Regions from separate parts of the Streptomyces clavifer genome, predicted to be linked through region 3. Evidence: riboswitches for the same ligand, from Rfam matches in the RefSeq annotation. Region 3 holds a riboswitch; each other region holds the start of a gene.
The links. A riboswitch is a leader RNA that binds a small molecule or an ion and turns the genes downstream of it on or off. The one in region 3 is predicted to bind cyclic di-AMP.
Positions count from the first base shown of each region.

Region 1: linked by a shared signal. The riboswitch ahead of OG927_RS29225 (M23 family metallopeptidase) and the one ahead of OG927_RS25280 (transglycosylase SLT domain-containing protein) in region 3 are both predicted to bind cyclic di-AMP.
Region 2: linked by a shared signal. The riboswitch ahead of OG927_RS24785 (M23 family metallopeptidase) and the one ahead of OG927_RS25280 (transglycosylase SLT domain-containing protein) in region 3 are both predicted to bind cyclic di-AMP.
Region 4: linked by a shared signal. The riboswitch ahead of OG927_RS17410 (M23 family metallopeptidase) and the one ahead of OG927_RS25280 (transglycosylase SLT domain-containing protein) in region 3 are both predicted to bind cyclic di-AMP.

Region 1 covers NZ_CP107793.1:6,715,910-6,720,113, forward strand. Annotated here, with positions in the region: gene OG927_RS29210 (helix-turn-helix domain-containing protein) at 1-334, shown strand, start outside; gene OG927_RS29215 (DUF6126 family protein) at 406-579, shown strand; gene OG927_RS29220 (tyrosine-protein phosphatase) at 651-1,460, opposite strand; cyclic di-AMP (ydaO/yuaA leader) riboswitch at 1,885-2,039, shown strand; gene OG927_RS29225 (M23 family metallopeptidase) at 2,044-2,982, shown strand; gene OG927_RS29230 (SGNH/GDSL hydrolase family protein) at 3,279-4,094, shown strand; gene OG927_RS29235 (GNAT family N-acetyltransferase) at 4,172-4,204, shown strand, end outside.
Region 2 covers NZ_CP107793.1:5,646,350-5,650,553, forward strand. Annotated here, with positions in the region: gene OG927_RS24780 (M16 family metallopeptidase) at 1-1,324, shown strand, start outside; cyclic di-AMP (ydaO/yuaA leader) riboswitch at 1,516-1,684, shown strand; gene OG927_RS24785 (M23 family metallopeptidase) at 1,698-2,504, shown strand; gene OG927_RS24790 (GntR family transcriptional regulator) at 2,727-3,431, shown strand; gene OG927_RS24795 (HPr family phosphocarrier protein) at 3,601-3,882, opposite strand; gene OG927_RS24800 (bifunctional acetate--CoA ligase family protein/GNAT family N-acetyltransferase) at 4,047-4,204, shown strand, end outside.
Region 3 covers NZ_CP107793.1:5,797,232-5,801,435, reverse strand. Annotated here, with positions in the region: gene OG927_RS25285 (hypothetical protein) at 1-459, opposite strand, end outside; gene OG927_RS25280 (transglycosylase SLT domain-containing protein) at 930-1,799, opposite strand; cyclic di-AMP (ydaO/yuaA leader) riboswitch at 1,802-1,989, opposite strand; gene OG927_RS25275 (hypothetical protein) at 2,348-2,548, shown strand; gene OG927_RS25270 (SMI1/KNR4 family protein) at 2,747-3,373, opposite strand; gene OG927_RS25265 (TOBE domain-containing protein) at 3,701-4,096, shown strand; gene OG927_RS25260 (hypothetical protein) at 4,201-4,204, shown strand, end outside.
Region 4 covers NZ_CP107793.1:4,019,282-4,023,485, reverse strand. Annotated here, with positions in the region: gene OG927_RS17420 (PrsW family intramembrane metalloprotease) at 1-381, shown strand, start outside; gene OG927_RS17415 (aldo/keto reductase) at 523-1,467, opposite strand; gene OG927_RS17410 (M23 family metallopeptidase) at 1,656-2,696, opposite strand; cyclic di-AMP (ydaO/yuaA leader) riboswitch at 2,708-2,860, opposite strand; gene OG927_RS17405 (PP2C family protein-serine/threonine phosphatase) at 3,095-4,204, opposite strand, start outside.

The DNA of each region.
Region 1 (4,204 bases), 920 kb from region 3:
TGCCGAGGCCGACGGCTGGCTGTACCACCAGGCCGGCGCCTCGGGCCGTGCCATGCAGGCGCTGCGCGTCAGCGTCCCGTACGGGGCACAGAGTGATCTCGTACGCGTCCATCCCGGCGAGGAATGGCTGTACGTCCTCGACGGGCGGTTGCGGGTGACCCTGGGGGAGACCGTGCACGACCTCGGGCCCGGTGACAGCGCGCACTTCGACTCGCTCACCCCGCACCGGATCGCCGCCCTCGACCGGGGAGGCGTGCGGCTGCTCTTCGTCCACACACTGCTGCAGAGTCCCGCAGCCGAGCTGTGCCTGGGCGGCGAGGTCCACCGGGTGTGAACCCCGCCCGTCCCGATACCCCTCAGATCCTTCGTTCCCCTCGGCCCGAGCGGTCGAAAGAGAGGACTGTCATGTCCGATTCAGCAGACTACGACCCGCTCACGCCCCGCAGGCAGAAAGGCACGGACACGCAGGAGCGGAAGATGCCCCGCGGTGTGGTCATCCGGCTCTTCGCGTACCTGGTGGCCGGGCACGTCATCGCGGCGTTCCTCTACGTCCTGTTCACCGTGGCGGGCAAGAGCTGACCCGCCGGACGTGGCGGGGGAGGGTCTGCCGCTCACGGTGGAGGTGGGGCCGGCTCGCCGGCGCCTCGGCCCTACGCGTCCTCGACGAGGCGCTCGCGCAGACGCTCGCGGGTGGCGGGCGTCAGCTTCAGGCCCTCGGTGAGGTAGCGCTCCGTGCCGCCCCAGGTCTCCTCGATCGCGGTGAACGCGGCGGCGAGGTAGTCGGGGTGCGCGCCGAAGAGCGGATTGAGCAGCTCCATCACCTCGTCGGACATCCCCGCCGACGAGGTGTCGCTGCGCCGCACCTTGTAGCGGCGGTGCGCGTCGTTGGACTTCAGGTAGTCGGCCTCGATGGCCTCCTTCTCGACCCCGACCGCCAGCAGCGAGACCGCGATCGACAGGCCGGCCCGGTCCTTGCCCGCCGCGCAGTGCATCAGCGCGGGAACGCTGTCCTCGGCCAGCGCGTGCAGCACCCTGCTGTGCTCGGCCGTGCGGTCCGTGATGATGGACCGGTACGAGGCGATCATGCGGTCGCTGCCCCTGCCGTCGGCGAGGATCGAGCGCAGTTGCTGGATGTTCCCGTCACGCACGAGCCGCCAGAACTCGGCGCCGTCGGCGGGGTCGGAGAGCGGGATGCTGACGTTGCGGACGCCGGGCAGCTCCACGTCGAGGCCGTCGAGCTTGTGGTCCGCCGCGTTGCGGAAGTCGAAGACCGTGTGCAGCCCGAGGCCGGCGAGGAACGCGGCATCGGCCTCGGTGGCGTGCGCCAGGTGCCCGCTGCGGTAGAGGCGCCCGTGCCGCACCTTCCGGCCGTCCACGGTCGGGAGCCCGCCCACGTCGCGGAAGTTGCGGACACCGGTCAGCTCGGTGTCGGTCGGCGGAACCTCTGGCAGCTGCGTCACAAGGACTCCTGAAGTGTCTGGCGTCGGCGCCTCTCGCCGACGAGGGCACGCTCGCGACGATACGACATGGATTCATCGGGCAACCGTCTCGGTCTTCGCCCCGTTTTCGGCCCGGTCCGAAAGGAAGAGAAATCGCGCCATGTCCGTATTGGTGTATTTAGCAGAACATGCCCCGCTTGTGCGGGAGATGGGCGGCGGCAGGTGAGCGGGATCATATCCGTGACGGTGTGTGGCGGAACCACGGGCGGGTATTCCGGACGCCGCGCGGAAAGCCAAGATCCGTAATCCACGGAGTGTGACCGGAATTCCGGACGGGAAAGGAGGGGCGGATTCCGGTCCGCAACCGGCGGCTTGTTCCCGGCGTCCCGGCTCGCCTACGGTCACGGTCAATCCGGACGGAACGCCTAATCCTGCCGCCGCCCGGAATCCGCACCGACCTACGTGTGGCAGGAGCGGGGGAACCAGGCAAGCCGCCGACCGGAGGGATCCGGGACGGCTCGGGGTCAAGTCGCGTCCAGCGCGGCCGGGCATCTCCAGCCCGAACCCGACAGCTCACCTCGCAGGCGCCGGAGAGGACATCCCCATGCCCGCAAAGGGTAAGCACCGTCGTACGAAGACCGGCCCGATCTCCCGTGGCGTCCTCGCCGCAGGGACCGGCGGCGCCGTTCTCGCCCTTCCGCTGATCGGCGCCACCGGTGCGCACGCGGCGGAGCAGGCCGCTCCCGCCGCCAAGCCGGCGGCCGCGGCTGCGGCGCACAGCGCGCCCGCCGCCTCGGTGGCGAAGAAGCAGAGCGCGCCCAAGACCTACTCCGTGGTCTCGGGCGACTACCTGTCGAAGATCGCGGCCGACCAGAAGCTCAAGGGCGGCTGGGAGAAGCTGTACAAGGACAACCGGGACGTCGTCGGCGACAACCCGAGCCTGATCCTCCCGGGCATGAAGCTGACCCTCGGCGCCAAGGCGTCCGGCCCGGCGGTGCAGTCCGCGCCCAAGGCCGCGCCGTCCGAGGCCGCCCCCTCGAAGGCGGAGGCCACCCCCGAGGCGGCCGCTCCGGTCGAGAAGAAGACGACGGCCACCAACGCGTCCGACTCCTCCGCCGCTTCCGAGAGCAACAGCTCCGGCTGGACCTCCCCGGTCGCCGACGCCAACGTCACCACCCAGTACCGCGCCTCCGGCGCCAGCTGGTCCAGCGGCTACCACACGGGCTCCGACTTCCAGGCCGCCTCCGGCACGAGCGTCCGGTCCATCGGCCCGGGCACCGTGGTCTCGGCCGGCTGGAGCGGTTCGTACGGCAACGAGGTCGTCATCCAGCACAGCGACGGGATGTACTCCCAGTACGCCCACCTGTCGTCGCTCGACGTCTCCGCCGGCCAGACCGTCACCGGCGGCCAGCAGATCGGCCTCTCCGGCTCCACCGGCAACTCCACCGGCCCGCACCTCCACTTCGAGGTCCGCACCGGCCCGAGCTACGGCTCGGACGTCGACCCGGTCGCCTACCTGCGCGCGCACGGCGTCTCCATCTGAGGGGCGTCTCCGGGCGGGCGTCTTCCCGCGAGGCTCTCCAGCTGAAAGCCCTCGGGTGACGTCTCGATATGAGCATCCCGATGTGGGCGTCTTCATGTGAAGGCCTCCATGGGACACGGCCGTCGGTCGGCCCGAAAGTTCGACAGTTCGCCGGGAAGAGGGGCGGTGCGCGGCGGCGCACCGCCCCTCTTCTTATTCCGGCTTTACCAAAACCTGACCGGGTGGTCTTTCTCACCACCCGTCAACCCCCCATTACGGTCGCGTAGGTCACATTCAAAGGTGCAGGATATGCACTTGTGGCAGACGATTCGAGAAACACACAACGAGGCATCATCGGGTCGTACGCGGCGATCGGCGACAGTTTTACCGAGGGTGTCGGGGACCTGGGTCCGGATGGGCGGCTCCTCGGCTGGGCGGACCGCTTCGCGGTTCTCCTCGCGGACCAGCTCCTGGTTCCCGGGGTCCCCGAAGGCCCGCACGGGAACTTCCGGTACGCCAACCTCGCCGTACGCGGACGGCTCCTCGACCAGATAGTCGAGGAACAGGTCCCCCGCGCCAGGGAACTGGCACCGGATCTGGTGACCTTCTGCGCGGGCGGCAACGACATCATCCGGCCCGGCTCCGATCCGGACGACGTGGCCGAACGCTTCGAGCGCGCGGTCGCCGATCTGACGCAGTCCGTCGGCACCGTCATGGTCACCACCGGCTTCGACACGCGGCATGTGCCGGTGCTCCGTCACCTGCGCGGCAAGATCGCCACGTACACCGCCCATGTCCGCTCCATCGCCGACCGCTACGACTGCCCGGTCCTGGACCTGTGGTCGCTGCGGTCCGTGCAGGACAGGCGCGCCTGGGACAACGACCGGCTGCATCTCTCGCCCGAGGGCCACACCCGGGTCGCGCTGCGCGCCGCCCAGGTCCTGGGACTCGACGTGCCGGCCGACCCCGACCAGATGTGGCCGCCGCAGGCCCAGCGCGGGACGCTCGAAGTGCGGCGCGACGACATCCACTGGGCACGTGAGTACCTGGTCCCGTGGATCGGACGACGCCTGCGCGGCGAGTCCTCCGGCGACCACGTCGAAGCCAAGCGCCCCGACCTGCTGCCGCTGTGAGTTCCCGGACGACCGCCCGGCTCCCGGCGGCGGCCGCCTCGGAACGGACCGGTCCGCCGGGAGTACCGGAGTGGGAGCTGCGCGCCGCACGGGCCGATGACGTCGAGGCG
Region 2 (4,204 bases), 150 kb from region 3:
CGAGCGGGGAGCCCTGCCCAACGGCCTGACCGTGCTGCGGTGCCACCGCCCCGGCCAGCAGGTCGTCGCCGTGGAGATCTTCCTGGACGCGCCCCTGGACGCCGAGCCCGAGGGCCTGGACGGCGTGGCCACGATCATGGCGCGTGCGCTGTCCGAGGGTACGGACAAGCGCTCCGCGGAGGAGTTCGCCGCCGAGCTGGAGCGCTGCGGCGCCACCCTCGACGCGTCCGCCGACCACCCGGGGGTCCGTGTCTCCCTGGAGGTCCCGGTCTCCCGGCTCGCCAAGGCGCTCGGCCTGGTCGCCGAGGCGCTGCGGGCGCCCGCCTTCTCCGAGAGCGAGGTGGAGCGCCTGGTCGGCAACCGTCTCGACGAGATCCCGCACGAGCAGGCCAACCCGGCCCGCCGCGCCGCCAAGCAGCTCTCCAAGGAGCTCTTCCCCACGACGGCGCGCATGTCGCGCCCGCGTCAGGGAACCGAGGAGACGGTGCGCCGGATCGACGCGGCGGCCGTGCGCGCGTTCTACGACGCCCACATCCGCCCGTCCACCGCGACGGCCGTGATCGTCGGTGACCTCACCGGGGTCGACCTGGACGCGCTGCTGGCCGACACGGTCGGCGACTGGTCGGGCAACGCCGGGGTGTCCCGCCCGGTACCGCCGATCACCGCGGACGACACCGGCCGCGTGGTCGTCGTCGACCGCCCCGGGGCCGTGCAGACCCAACTGCTGATCGGCCGCATCGGCGCCGACCGGCACGACAGCGTCTGGCCCGCCCAGGTCCTCGGCACGTACTGCCTGGGAGGCACGCTCACCTCCCGACTGGACCGCGTGCTGCGGGAGGAGAAGGGCTACACCTACGGGGTCCGCGCCTTCGGGCAGGTCCTGCGCTCCACGGCACCCGGATCCTCCTCCGGGGCGACCGGTGCCGCGATGCTCGCCATCAGCGGTTCCGTGGACACGGAGTCCACCGGGCCCGCGCTGGAAGACCTCTGGAAGGTCCTGCGCACACTGGCGGCCGAAGGGCTCACGGACGCCGAGCGCGAGACGGCGGTGCAGAACCTCGTGGGTGTGGCTCCGCTGAAGTTCGAGACGGCGGCCTCCGTCGCAGGGACCCTGGCCGACCAGGTGGAGCAGCACCTCCCGGACGACTACCAGGCCCAGCTCTACGCCCGCCTGGCCGAGACCGGCACGGTGGAGGCGACCGCAGCGGTGGTCAACGCCTTCCCGGTCGACCGTCTGGTCACCGTCCTCGTCGGGGACGCCGCCCAGATCGCGGAGCCCGTCAGGGCGCTGGGTATCGGAGAGGTGTCGGTCGTCAGCGGCTGACGTGTCAGGGCGGTACGGACCCCGGCGAGAGCGTTCTCGCCGGGGTCCTCCCTTTTGCCCCCTTTGGGGGGAGAGTTGCGGTATGCCCTGTGGGATGTGCGACAAAAGACCTGATCCGTTTGGCGCCGGAAAGGCGCCCGGCCTAGCGTCGGCCCGGCTGTCCGCCAGACATATGCCGCGTCCGCGGCGCCGGACAGCCATCGCCGAGTCCCCGTCAGGCGCGAGCCTGGGGAGCCGGGGACCCACGAAGTCCCTGGGGTGAATCGGACGCCTGCGCCCTCGCACGGGGTGGAGGGGCCCGTAGGAGACCTTCCTGCTCCGAACCCGTCAGCTAACCCGGTAGGCGAGAAGGAAGGAAAGGATCAGCCCCTCCATGGCGTTCACCCGAGCCACCGGGAAGCACCGTGCCCCGAGCCGTCTGACGCGCAGGAGCGCTCAGGTCGCCGGCATCGCGGCCCTGGCCACCACCGGTGTCATCGGCGGTGTGTCCTCCCCGGCCCTCGCCGCGGACTCCGAGGCCCTCACCGCGGGCAGTACCGGCCTGACCCAGGCCGTCGCGATCGACTCCACGCTCGCCGACCAGATCGCCGCCCAGGCGAAGGCCCAGCAGCACCAGGCCGACCTCGCCGCCAAGGCCGAAGCGAAGGCTAAGGCGGAAGCCAAGGCCAGGGCGAAGGCCGAGGCCGAGGCGAAGCGCAAGGCCGAAGCCCGCGCCAAGGAGGCCCGTGAGGCCGAGGCGCGCGCCGCCCGCGCCGCCGAGCGCGCCCGGCTGAACGCCTTCCACCTCCCGGTCGCCGGCTCCCAGGTGACCACCGGCTACAAGTCCGGCGGCGCCCTCTGGTCCTCCGGCAGCCACTCGGGCGTGGACTTCCGGGCCGCATCCGGCAGTTCCGTCGTCGCGGTCGGCGCCGGCACGGTCGTCGAGGCGGGCTGGGGCGGTGCGTACGGCAACAACATCGTGCTCCGGATGGCGGACGGCACGTACACCCAGTACGGCCACCTGTCCTCGATGGGGGTCTCGGTCGGCCAGAGCGTCACGTCGGGCCAGCAGATCGGCCTCTCCGGTTCGACCGGCAACTCCACCGGACCCCACCTGCACTTCGAGGCGAGGACCACGCCGGAGTACGGCTCCGACATGGACCCCGTCGCCTACCTCCGCGCCCACGGAGTCCAGGTCTGACCCGCCTCGCACGACTCCGCTGACGACGAAGGCCCCGGCACCGCCGGGGCCTTCGTCGTGCTGCCGGAGAAGGTACGGGCCGAAGCTGAGCAGAAGTGCTTTCAGGACAGAAGATATGCATGGATTCCGCTCCGCCTTCGGAAATTCTGGCTGATTGCAATAGAGTCACAGAACAGGCGTCGATCGGCCGCGTTGCGCGGGGATTAAGGCGGAGGTTCGGACATGCGCATTCCTGCGCATTCGGTATGCACGGCAATCCGTGACGACATCGTCTCCGGTGTCTTCGAGCGTGGCAGCCGCCTCACCGAGGAGGTGCTCGCGCGTCGCTACGGCGTCTCCCGCGTCCCGGTGCGCGAGGCGCTGCGCACCCTGGAGTCCGAGGGGTTCGTCGTCACCCGTCGGCACGCGGGGGCGTGCGTCGCCGAGCCCACCGAACAGGAGGCCGCCGACCTGCTGGAGATACGGATGCTCCTGGAGCCCCTCGGTGCCGCCCGGGCCGCGCAGCGACGCACGGAGGCACACCTCAAGGTGCTCCGAGGCCTGGTCAGGCTGGGGCAGGAGAGGGTGCGCCGCGGCGAGGGGGAGGACCTGCGCTCTCTCGGTGGCTGGTTCCACGAGACGCTGGCCCAGGCTTCGGGAAGCCCCGCGCTCATCGCGCTGCTCACCCAGCTCCGGCACAAGATCGCCTGGATGTACGCGGTCGAGCAGCCGGCCCGGCCCGCCGACTCCTGGGCCGAGCACGGTGCTCTCGTGGACGCGGTGGCGCGTGGTGACGCGGAGCGGGCCAGGGCGCTCGCCACCCTGCACACCGAGCGTGCCACGGCCGCACACCGGCTGCGCCGCACGGACCGCCCCGGGCACGCGGCGGATCCGCCCCGGGTGAGGACTTCGCAACACGCCGTAAACATCGCGGGCGTCCGTCATTAACAATTGCGCCGTATACAAAGAAGGTAATTAACGCAGGGCTTTCTTTATGCTGCCGTAATTCCGGTCGGCGTGCGATCTTCCCGCCCCGTTCCGGAAACAGAAAAGCCGCGGCTCCCCGAGGGGTGCCGCGGCTTCGCCGCAGAAATCGATCCGGTGCGGGCCGGTCGGATCAGACGGTCTCCGGGAGCTCGTCGAGCCCCTCGGCGACCAGCTTCGCCAGACGGTCCAGGGCGACTTCGGAGTCGTCCGCCTCGGACGCGAGCACGATCTCCTCGCCACCCTGCGCGCCCAGGCCGAGCACCGCGAGCATCGACGCGGCGTTCACCGGGGTGCCGTCGGCCCTGGAGATCGTCACCGGGACGCCGGAGGCCGTGGCGGCACGGACGAAGATGGAAGCGGGGCGGGCGTGCAGGCCCTCGGCCCAACCGACGTTGACGCGGCGCTCAGCCATGGTTCTGCCCTTCACGTATCAATAGGTTGTCTAGACCAGTCTCTCATGCAGTGCGCACTGCTGTGCCCGGGCTCCGGCCTGCGGGCCACCGCCGCGCCGGCTCCCTCAGCGTGCCCGCGCACCGAACCCTCCGCTACCGGTGCGGCGGGCCGTAGGCTTTGCCCATGGAGCCCACGCCGGAGCAGAGTCCGCATCATGCGTACCCCGATCACTGGGAGGCGGACGTGGTGCTCCGCGACGGCGGCACCGCGCGCATCAGGCCCATCACCACGGACGACGCCGACCGGCTGGTCAGCTTCTACGAGCAGGTGTCCGACGAGTC
Region 3 (4,204 bases):
GCTCGACACGTGCACCGTGACGGTGAACCGGCGCCCGAAGCGGGCGGTCTTGACCTCGACCGCGCCGATCTCGGCCCAGTCGAACTCAGCCTCCTGGTCGTCCAGCGTGAACCGGACGCCGTCCCGGTCCACCGTGATGGATCCGCGCCGGTCGCTGACGGCGAAGACGGGCCCCTCGGCCGGGGCGCCGCCCCCCTCGTCAGCGTCCTCACTCGCCTCCGGGGTGGCGTCCCGCACGGCGTCCGGGGACGCGTCCGCCGTCTCGGCCCCTTCGGCGACAGCCGTCGCTTCGTCCTCGGCGGACGCACCGGACGCACCGGGCGCCTCGGGCCCTTCCGGCGCCTTCTCCGCTTCCCCCTCCGTCCGCGCGGGGGCAGGGGCCGTCAGGCCGGGGATGTACGCCGGGTCCGTGCCCGCGGCGAACTCGGGTTTCGTGTTGGAATCTATACGCTGCTCCACGGCGGGCAGTATGGTCGACGAACCTGTACGTGACCAGTCGCCAGGGGTCCGACGGGGCGCAACGGCCGCGGAAGTCACCGGTACGCGGCGGCTTCGCGCCGGGGCCGACCGGCGCGGGCACCCGGCGCGCGGCCGGTCATCCACCCGATCGCGGGGGCTGGTCCGCCGTCCGGCGGAGCGGGCCTCGCCGAGGACGGCGAGGGCGGTCCCGGCCAACGGCCCGGGCGTGAACGCCGGCATCCGCACGTGGGCCCATGACGGTGGAGGTCGTGGAGGTCTTCCCTCCGGAGAAGGCGGCGGATGCCCGTCGCCGCAGCGGGTCGGACCGCACCCGCGGCACGCTCGTGCCGCACGTCGGCGCCTGGACACCACCGCTCCGGGGCGCGGCCCCGCACGGAAAGACGGGTGGTGCGGGCTCTCGCGAACCCGCACCACCCGTCGGCCGTGCACTGCTGTCACACGGTCAGGCCTCAGTAGGCGCCGAACACGTTGTCGATCGAGCCGTACCGGTCGGCGGCGTAGTTGCACGCGGCCGTGATGTTGGCGACCGGGTCGTAGCTGTCCGTCGACGTGCCGGGCACGTGGTAGGCCTGGAAGGTCGGGTCGATGACCTGCAGCAGGCCCTTGGACGGGATGCCGGCGGCGGCGTTCGAGTCCCAGTTGTTGATGGCCATCGGGTTGCCCGAGGACTCACGCATGATGTTGCGGTGGATCCCGTCGTAGCTGCCGGGGATGCCGTGTTCGGCCATGACCGCCAGCGACTCCTTGATCCAGCCGTCGAGGTCGTCGGTGTACGCGGCCGGCTCGGCGGCGGGAGCGGCGGCAGGCGCTGCCGCGGGTGCGCCCTGCGCGGCGAGCGCGGTGTCCGTACGGTCCGAGCGGTCGGCACGGTCGGCGCTCTGCTCCGCACGGTCGGCGGAGCCGGACGCCTTGGATTCGGCCTTGTCCGCCGTTCCGGCCTTGTCCGCCGCCTTCGCGCCGATCGTCAGCTTCAGACCGGCGTGAATGAGGTCGGGGTTTGCGCCGACGGCCTTTCGGTTGTCGTCGTACAGCGCCTTCCAGCCGCCGTCGACGGAATGCTCACGCGCGATCTTGGAAAGGGAATCGCCAATGATCACGGAATAGGTGACGGGCGTCGACTTCTGTGCGGCAATCGCCTTGCCGGACACGGCAGTCGACGTGGCCGCCTTTTCGACGGCGACCGGCTGCGCCGGCGCCGCGAAGGCTCCGGTCGCGCCGATCACGGGAAGGGCCAGAGCGGCTCCACCCGTGCTCACGGCGATGATGCCGCGGGTCAGCGAACTGGTCCTGAAACGAAGGTGCTTACCCATTTCGGGCATGGTGATTTCCTCTCCGCCGCCTGCGAAGTGAGCTGTCGGGTTCGGGCTGGAGATGCCCGGTCGCATACGAATGCGACTTCACCCCGAGCCGCTCCGGATACCGGATCGGCGCTTACCTGGGTCCCCCGCTCCTGCCGTACGAGATGTGGTCGGGTTCCCGGACGGCGGCAGGATTCGGCGTTCCATCCGGAGTGAGGGTGACCGTAGGCGAGAAATAGCGAAAGGAACAAGCCCGGAATTGGTGATCACAATTCACTTGCAAGATCGATCCAAGTGAATTCATGTAAGCAAGCCCACAGCCGGGGTGCCAACCTTGTTGGCGCACAAGGGAACCGGTCGACATGTCGATGCGTCCGGGAGGCGGTGGGGTGACCCTGGTCACCAAGACCGAAAAGGGTGATTTGCACCCTTCCGAAGCTCCACGGGTCGCACGAAATAGCCCTATATGAATTACTGGATGAATTGCATATAGCATCCTAAACCGGGCATACGGCTCACGCGGAGGGTTCCGGGCGTACCGGAGGAGCACGCGTGGAACCGATCAGCGCATGACCGACAGGGCGCACCCCGGCCCCACACATCCGAGGCTCACCGTTCTGCCCGTACAGCCCGGCGATCCGCCCTTCCGGATCCTGGAGGCCGACGGGGAGATGGTCGGCAGGGTGACCTCGATGACGGACGTGCTGTACGCCGCGCAGGCCGCCGGCATCACGGTCCACGACCTCGACGACCCCGACGCGGTGCGGTAGGTGGGCGGTGACAAGCTCACCTGGACGCAGCACTGACCCTGCGCGCACCCCACCGGCCCTGCCCGGCCCGGTACGAACCTCACCGGGCCCTGCTGGGGGAAGCCGCCCCTACCGGGTCCCCAGGACCCGCACCCCGCCCCCGTACGCCGCGACGGCCCCCGGGACCGCCCACCGCACCGAACACTCCGCGCCGCCCGCTCAGCTGCCCTGCGGTTCCCCGGTCCAGGGGTCGAGGCCCGCGCGGCGGCGGGCCCGCTGAACGGCCCGGCTCACGAAGGCGTGCGACCGACGGGCCATCACCCCCTCCACGCTGAGGGGTACGGAATCGAAGCAGCCGGCCAGCAGCCTGCGGAGGAACTCGGCCATACCGAACCGGTACAGCGCGAACGTCGGCACGGTGTGACGGCCGCAGACCACCACGGGCCAGCGGTCGGGGTCCTCGTCCGTCGTCAGCCAGCACAGGATGTCCGCCTCGGTGGTCGTACCCCAGGCGAGCAGCGCGCCGGGGTCGAGCACCATGTCGGGTCCCGCCGGATCGGCCCATATCTCGTCGGCCTCCACGCGCCACACCTCGCGGACGGCACCGGTCCCGTCGGCCATGGCATCCGCGGCGTGGCACCCGTCCGGCGTGTCCGCGGGCATCGGCCGGTGCACGACGATCACGTCGTCCACGGACCCCTCCCCGTAGGCACTCATGAAGGCCTTGTAGTCGGCGGGGAAACAGGCGCCCCACCGTGCCTCGGCCACGGCCCAGTCGACCTGCTCGTCGATGCCGTACGTCGTCGGCAGCAGGCGCTCCAGCGCCTCGATGGGCCATCCGGTCACCGGCCGGCCCCCCGCACGCGTACGCCTCGTAACGCGCGTCCGTGCGCCGGGCTCCGGACGCTCACGCTCCGTCCCCACATCTGCGACTCCCCGCCTGTCCTGTGGGAGGACCCGTTCCTCCCACAGGCCCAGCGAACGGCGGGCTGCGAACATCACACCGGCCGGCCCGGGACGCGCAGCGCGGTGGGGTCCGGGAGCAGGCGTACGGCCGCTCCGTACGACCGGGCCAGGCGGGGTCCCGCCGGACGGACCCGTGCCAGGACCACTCGTGCGGCCGACGGGCGGCCGATCCGCGGGGCCGGACCCTCGGCGCCTAGGGTGTGGCACATGCAGTCCTACACGATCGGGCAGGCGGCTCGACTCCTCGGCGTCAGCCCCGACACCGCCCGCCGCTGGGCCGACGCCGGCCGGGTCGCCACCCATCGCGACGAGGGCGGACGCCGGCTGGTCGACGGGCGCGACCTGGCCGCGTTCTCCGTCGAGGTGGCCCAGGCGGGCACCGGCGAGGAGGAGGTCTCGTACACCTCCGCGCGCAACGCGTTCCCGGGCATCGTCACCGCCGTGAAACTGGGCGATGTCGCGGCCCAGGTCGAGATCCAGGCGGGCCCGCACCGGCTCGTCTCGCTCCTGACCCGGGAGGCGGTGGAGGAGCTGGGCCTCGAGGTCGGCATGCAGGCGACGGCCCGTGTGAAGTCGACCAGCGTGCACATCGACCGCACCTGACCCTCCCCGTCGGCGCCGCGCCCCGGACCGGCACGGGACCGCCCCGCGGCCCACGCGGAACGCGGTGAACCGGCACTGTCGGACCCTTGTCCTACGCTCACGGCATGA
Region 4 (4,204 bases), 1.8 Mb from region 3:
CACCCGGACCGGTCCCGGGGCAGGGCGGCGGCCCGTGCGGTCGCGGAGTACGAGTCGTTCGCGACCTCGCTGGCCGTACTGCGCCACCGGGCCCGCCGCGACGGGGCCGGCCCGGACTTCGCCCACCGGGAGCAGGAGCTGCTGCACCACCTGTGGCAGCGCCGGGACATCGCCGGGCCGGCCCTGACGTACGCGGCCCGTGCGACGGGACGCGCCCGCGCCCACCGCGTGCCGCCGCCGTACCCCCGCCGGCCGCACGGCGCGCCGTATCCGCAGCACCAGGTCCCCGCGCCGCACCGGCACTACGGCGGCTACAACCCGTATCTCCAGCCGGTCGCGCGGCAGCCGGGCACGGGCCACGGGCCGGTACCGCCCGGGTAGCGGACCGGCGTCACCACGGTGCCGCCACCACCCGGGCAGTCCGCCACCACCCGGGCAGTCCGCCGGCGTCAACACCGGGCCCTTACCGCCGGGGTGAAGCCACATCGGCGTCTCCCTGGGCAGCCGCAGCGCTCCCCGGTGTCAGGCGGACGCGTCGGTGAGCTCCGCCAGCTGCTCCTCGGTCAGCCTCAGGTCGGCCAGGGCCACCAGCGCGGGCAGCTGTCCGACCGTACGGGCGGAGGCGATCGGTGCGGCGACGGTCGGCCGGGCGGCCAGCCATGCCAGTGCGACCGTGGCGATCTCCGCGTCGTGCTCCCGGGCGACCTTGTCGAGCGCCGCGAGCACCGTGCCGCCGCGCTCCGATTCCAGATGCCGGCCCGCGCTCCCGGCCCGCACGCTGTCGACCTCCGTGCCCGGCCGGTACTTGCCGGTGAGGAAACCCGAGGCGAGGCCGGAATAGGGAACGGCTGCGAGCCCCGCGCCGGCGGCCGTGTCCAGGAGCGCGCCCTCGTAGGTGTCGCGCGAGACGAGGTTGTAGCGGGGCTGCAGGGCGGTGTAGCGGGCCAGCCCCTCGCGCTCGGAGAAGTCCAGGGAGGCTCGGAGTCGCGCGGGGCTGATGTTGGAGGCGGCGATCTCCCGCACGGTGCCCGCCTTCACCAGGTGGTCGAGCGCGGTGACGATCTCCTCGACGGGGACGCTCTCGTCGTCGAAGTGCGTGTAGAAGAGGTCGATGTGGTCGGTGCCGAGCCGGCGCAGCGACGCCTCGGCGGCAGCCTTGACGGTGGCGGCGGAGAGTCCCTTGTACGCGGGGTGGGCGCCGGCCTTGGTGGCGACGACGATGTCGTCGCGGTTGGCGCGGGCCGCCATCCACCTGCCGATGATCGTCTCCGACTCACCGCCCTCGTTGCCCGGGGCCCAGGAGGAGTAGGCGTCGGCGGTGTCGATGAAGTTGCCGCCCACCGCGGCGTACGCGTCGAGGACGGCGAAGGATTGGTCCTCGTCCGCCGTCCAGCCGAAGACGTTGCCGCCGAGGGCGAGGGGGAATACCTGGAGGCTCGAAGAACCGAGCGGGCGCAGACTCGTCATACCCGGGGCCAACCGGTCTGCGGAGGACGCTATTCCGCATCCCCGGGGCCAACCGGTCCACGGAGGACGCTATTCCGCCGAGCCGCTCCGCACCCCGGGCGGGCCCGCGTGCCGCAGGCCGACGGCCCTGACGTCGGGGGGTGTGCGTCAGGGCCGCCGGGGTGCGGGTGCGCCGTGGGGCGCGGGGCTCAGATCGTCAGGCCCTTGCCGCGGAGCCAGCTCAACGGGTCGACGCCCGTGCCGTCCGGGGTGTGGATCTCCAGGTGGAGGTGGGGGCCGGTGACGTTCCCGGTGGCGCCCACACGGCCGATGGTGTCGCCCGTGCTGACCTTCTGGCCGGCGGTGACGTCCATCGAGGACTGGTGGCAGTACCAGATCTCCGTGCCGTCGTCGAGCACCAGGACCGTGCGGTAGCCGTACGAACCGGAGTAGCCGGCCGACTTCACCGTGCCGCTGTGCACGGCCTTGACCGGGGTGCCGGTCGGAGCCGCGAAGTCCAGCCCGGTGTGGTAGCCGGAGGACCACAGCGAACCGGCCTGGCCGAAGGTCGAGGTGATCGTGTAGGAGGACGTCGGGACGGCGTAGCTGGCGGCGAGCTTGGCGAGGCGCTCGGCCTCAGCCTTCTCCGCGGCCTTCTTCTCCGCCGCCTTCTTCTTCGCGGCGGCCTCGACCTCGGCGTTGCTCTGCTGCTTCGTGGCCTGCGCAGCGGCCTGCTCGGCGGCGGCCTTCTCCTCGGCGGCCCTGGCCTCGGCCGCGGCTCCGGCCTGCTGCTGCTCGGCCTGCTGGAGGATGCGGGCGCGCAGCGCCTCACCGGCGTCGGTGGCACCCTGCTCGGCCTCGGCGGACGTGATGCCGGCGGTGGTGAGCGGGGCGGCCTGGGTGGTCGTCCCGGTGTCCGCTTCGGAGCCGCCGGACATGAAAGCGCTCACGCCGGGAAGGGACTTGGCGTCGGGAAGACTGTCCGCGATGGAATCGGGAAGGGAGATGGAGACCGGCGGTTTGCTCTGCGCCGTGGCCATGCCACCCGCGCCGACGGCCGCGATGACGCCGACGCCGAGGACGGTGGAGCTACGGGCGAGACCGCGCTGCTTGGCTACGCGGTGCCTGCCGCGCACGGGACGGATGGACTCCTCGGTGGGATTCCATTCCTCCCACGTCCGCTCCTCGTCACCGGCCATGCCGGTCCTGAAGGGTGACGGGGCCTCGGGGGCAGGCTGATTGGACGCCACGTGGGCGCACTCCTTTCCTTCCTTCTCGCCTACCGGGTTAGCTGACGGGTTCGGAGCAGGAAGGTCTCCTACGGGCCCCTTCGTCTCTCACGAGACACAGGTGCCCGATTCACCCCATGTAGGTGGTTCCCCGGTTCCCTTGCGGAATTCGGCGCTCGCGCACGGTGTCGCCTCTGGCGACGACTGGGACAACCGCGCTGCGTTATCGAACGTTAATAGACACCGGGGCCCGATTCCAAGCTGTTCCGATTGATCGTTCAGCACTCTGGCCGGGACTTCAGGGTGGAAAACGGTCGTAAACGGTCGAGTTGAGTATTCCCACTCCGGACACGAATTTCTGACGGTTAGTCAAATGTTATGCGGAGCGGTACCTTTCGACTACGGACGGTGGTAAAGGGTCATTCACTGCCCCTCCCCACGATCTTCACCGTCGTGCGCCGCTGCGGCTGCCCCCGCGCGGGCCGGCCCACCGCGAGCAGCGCCAGGTCGTCCGTCGCGCGTCCACCGGTGTGCAGCCGTACGTCGTCGGTGAGCGCGGAGAGCAGCTCCTCGGGTCCCGGGAAGATCCGGCCGCGCAGCCGGGCGGCCGGATCGTAGAAGACCCCGTCCGCGTCCCGCGCCTCGGAGAGGCCGTCCGTGAACGCCAGGAGCGTGGCCCCCGCCGGCAGCTCCCACTCGTCCGACCGGTCCGGCCACACCCCCAGGTCCATCCCGATCGGCAGCGCGGGTGCGGTCGGCGCCAGCACCTCCAGCGCCCCGTCGGCGTGCAGCAGGATCGGCTCGGGGTGACCGCGGTTCACGATCCGCACCGCACCCGCGCCCACGGGGATCTCGGCGAGCACGACGGTGACGAACCCCTCCATGGAGTCGAGCCCGCCGCGTCGGCTCCCCTCCCGCGCCAGCGCCCGCTCCAGCCGCTGTGCCACGCCCTCCAGCGACAGCTCCTGCTCGGCCGCCTCACGGAAGGCACCGATCACCACGGCCACCGCCTCCACGGCGTCCAGCCCCTTGCCCCGCACGTCCCCGACGACCAGCCGCACGCCGTGCGGGGTGTCCGCGACGGCGAACAGGTCGCCGCCGACGAACTCGTCCGCCTGCGCGGCCTCGTACCGCGCCGCGACCAGCAGTCCGCCGATCCGGTCGTCCGGTGTCGGCAGCACCGCGCGCATCGCGGTCTCCGCGACGGCCCGGGCCGAGGCGAGCTGCTCGTTGCTGCGGCGTACGACACCGTTGATGACCAGGGCGAGTGCGGAGACGGTGATCAGGGTGAGCAGATCGGTGAGCGGTACGACCTTGGTGATCAGGCCGTCCGAGAGCCGGATCGCGAGGACGGCGAGGGTCGCGGCCACCCCCGTACGGACGGTGCTCGCCAGCGAGAAGAACGGGGCGGCGATCAGTGGGGCCGCCGCGAAGAGCGGAACGGCCGTGACGGCGGTCGGGGTCACGAGGTCGAAGACGATCCCGACCCCGATCATCAGGGTGGGCAGCGCACGCACGAACCGCCGGGC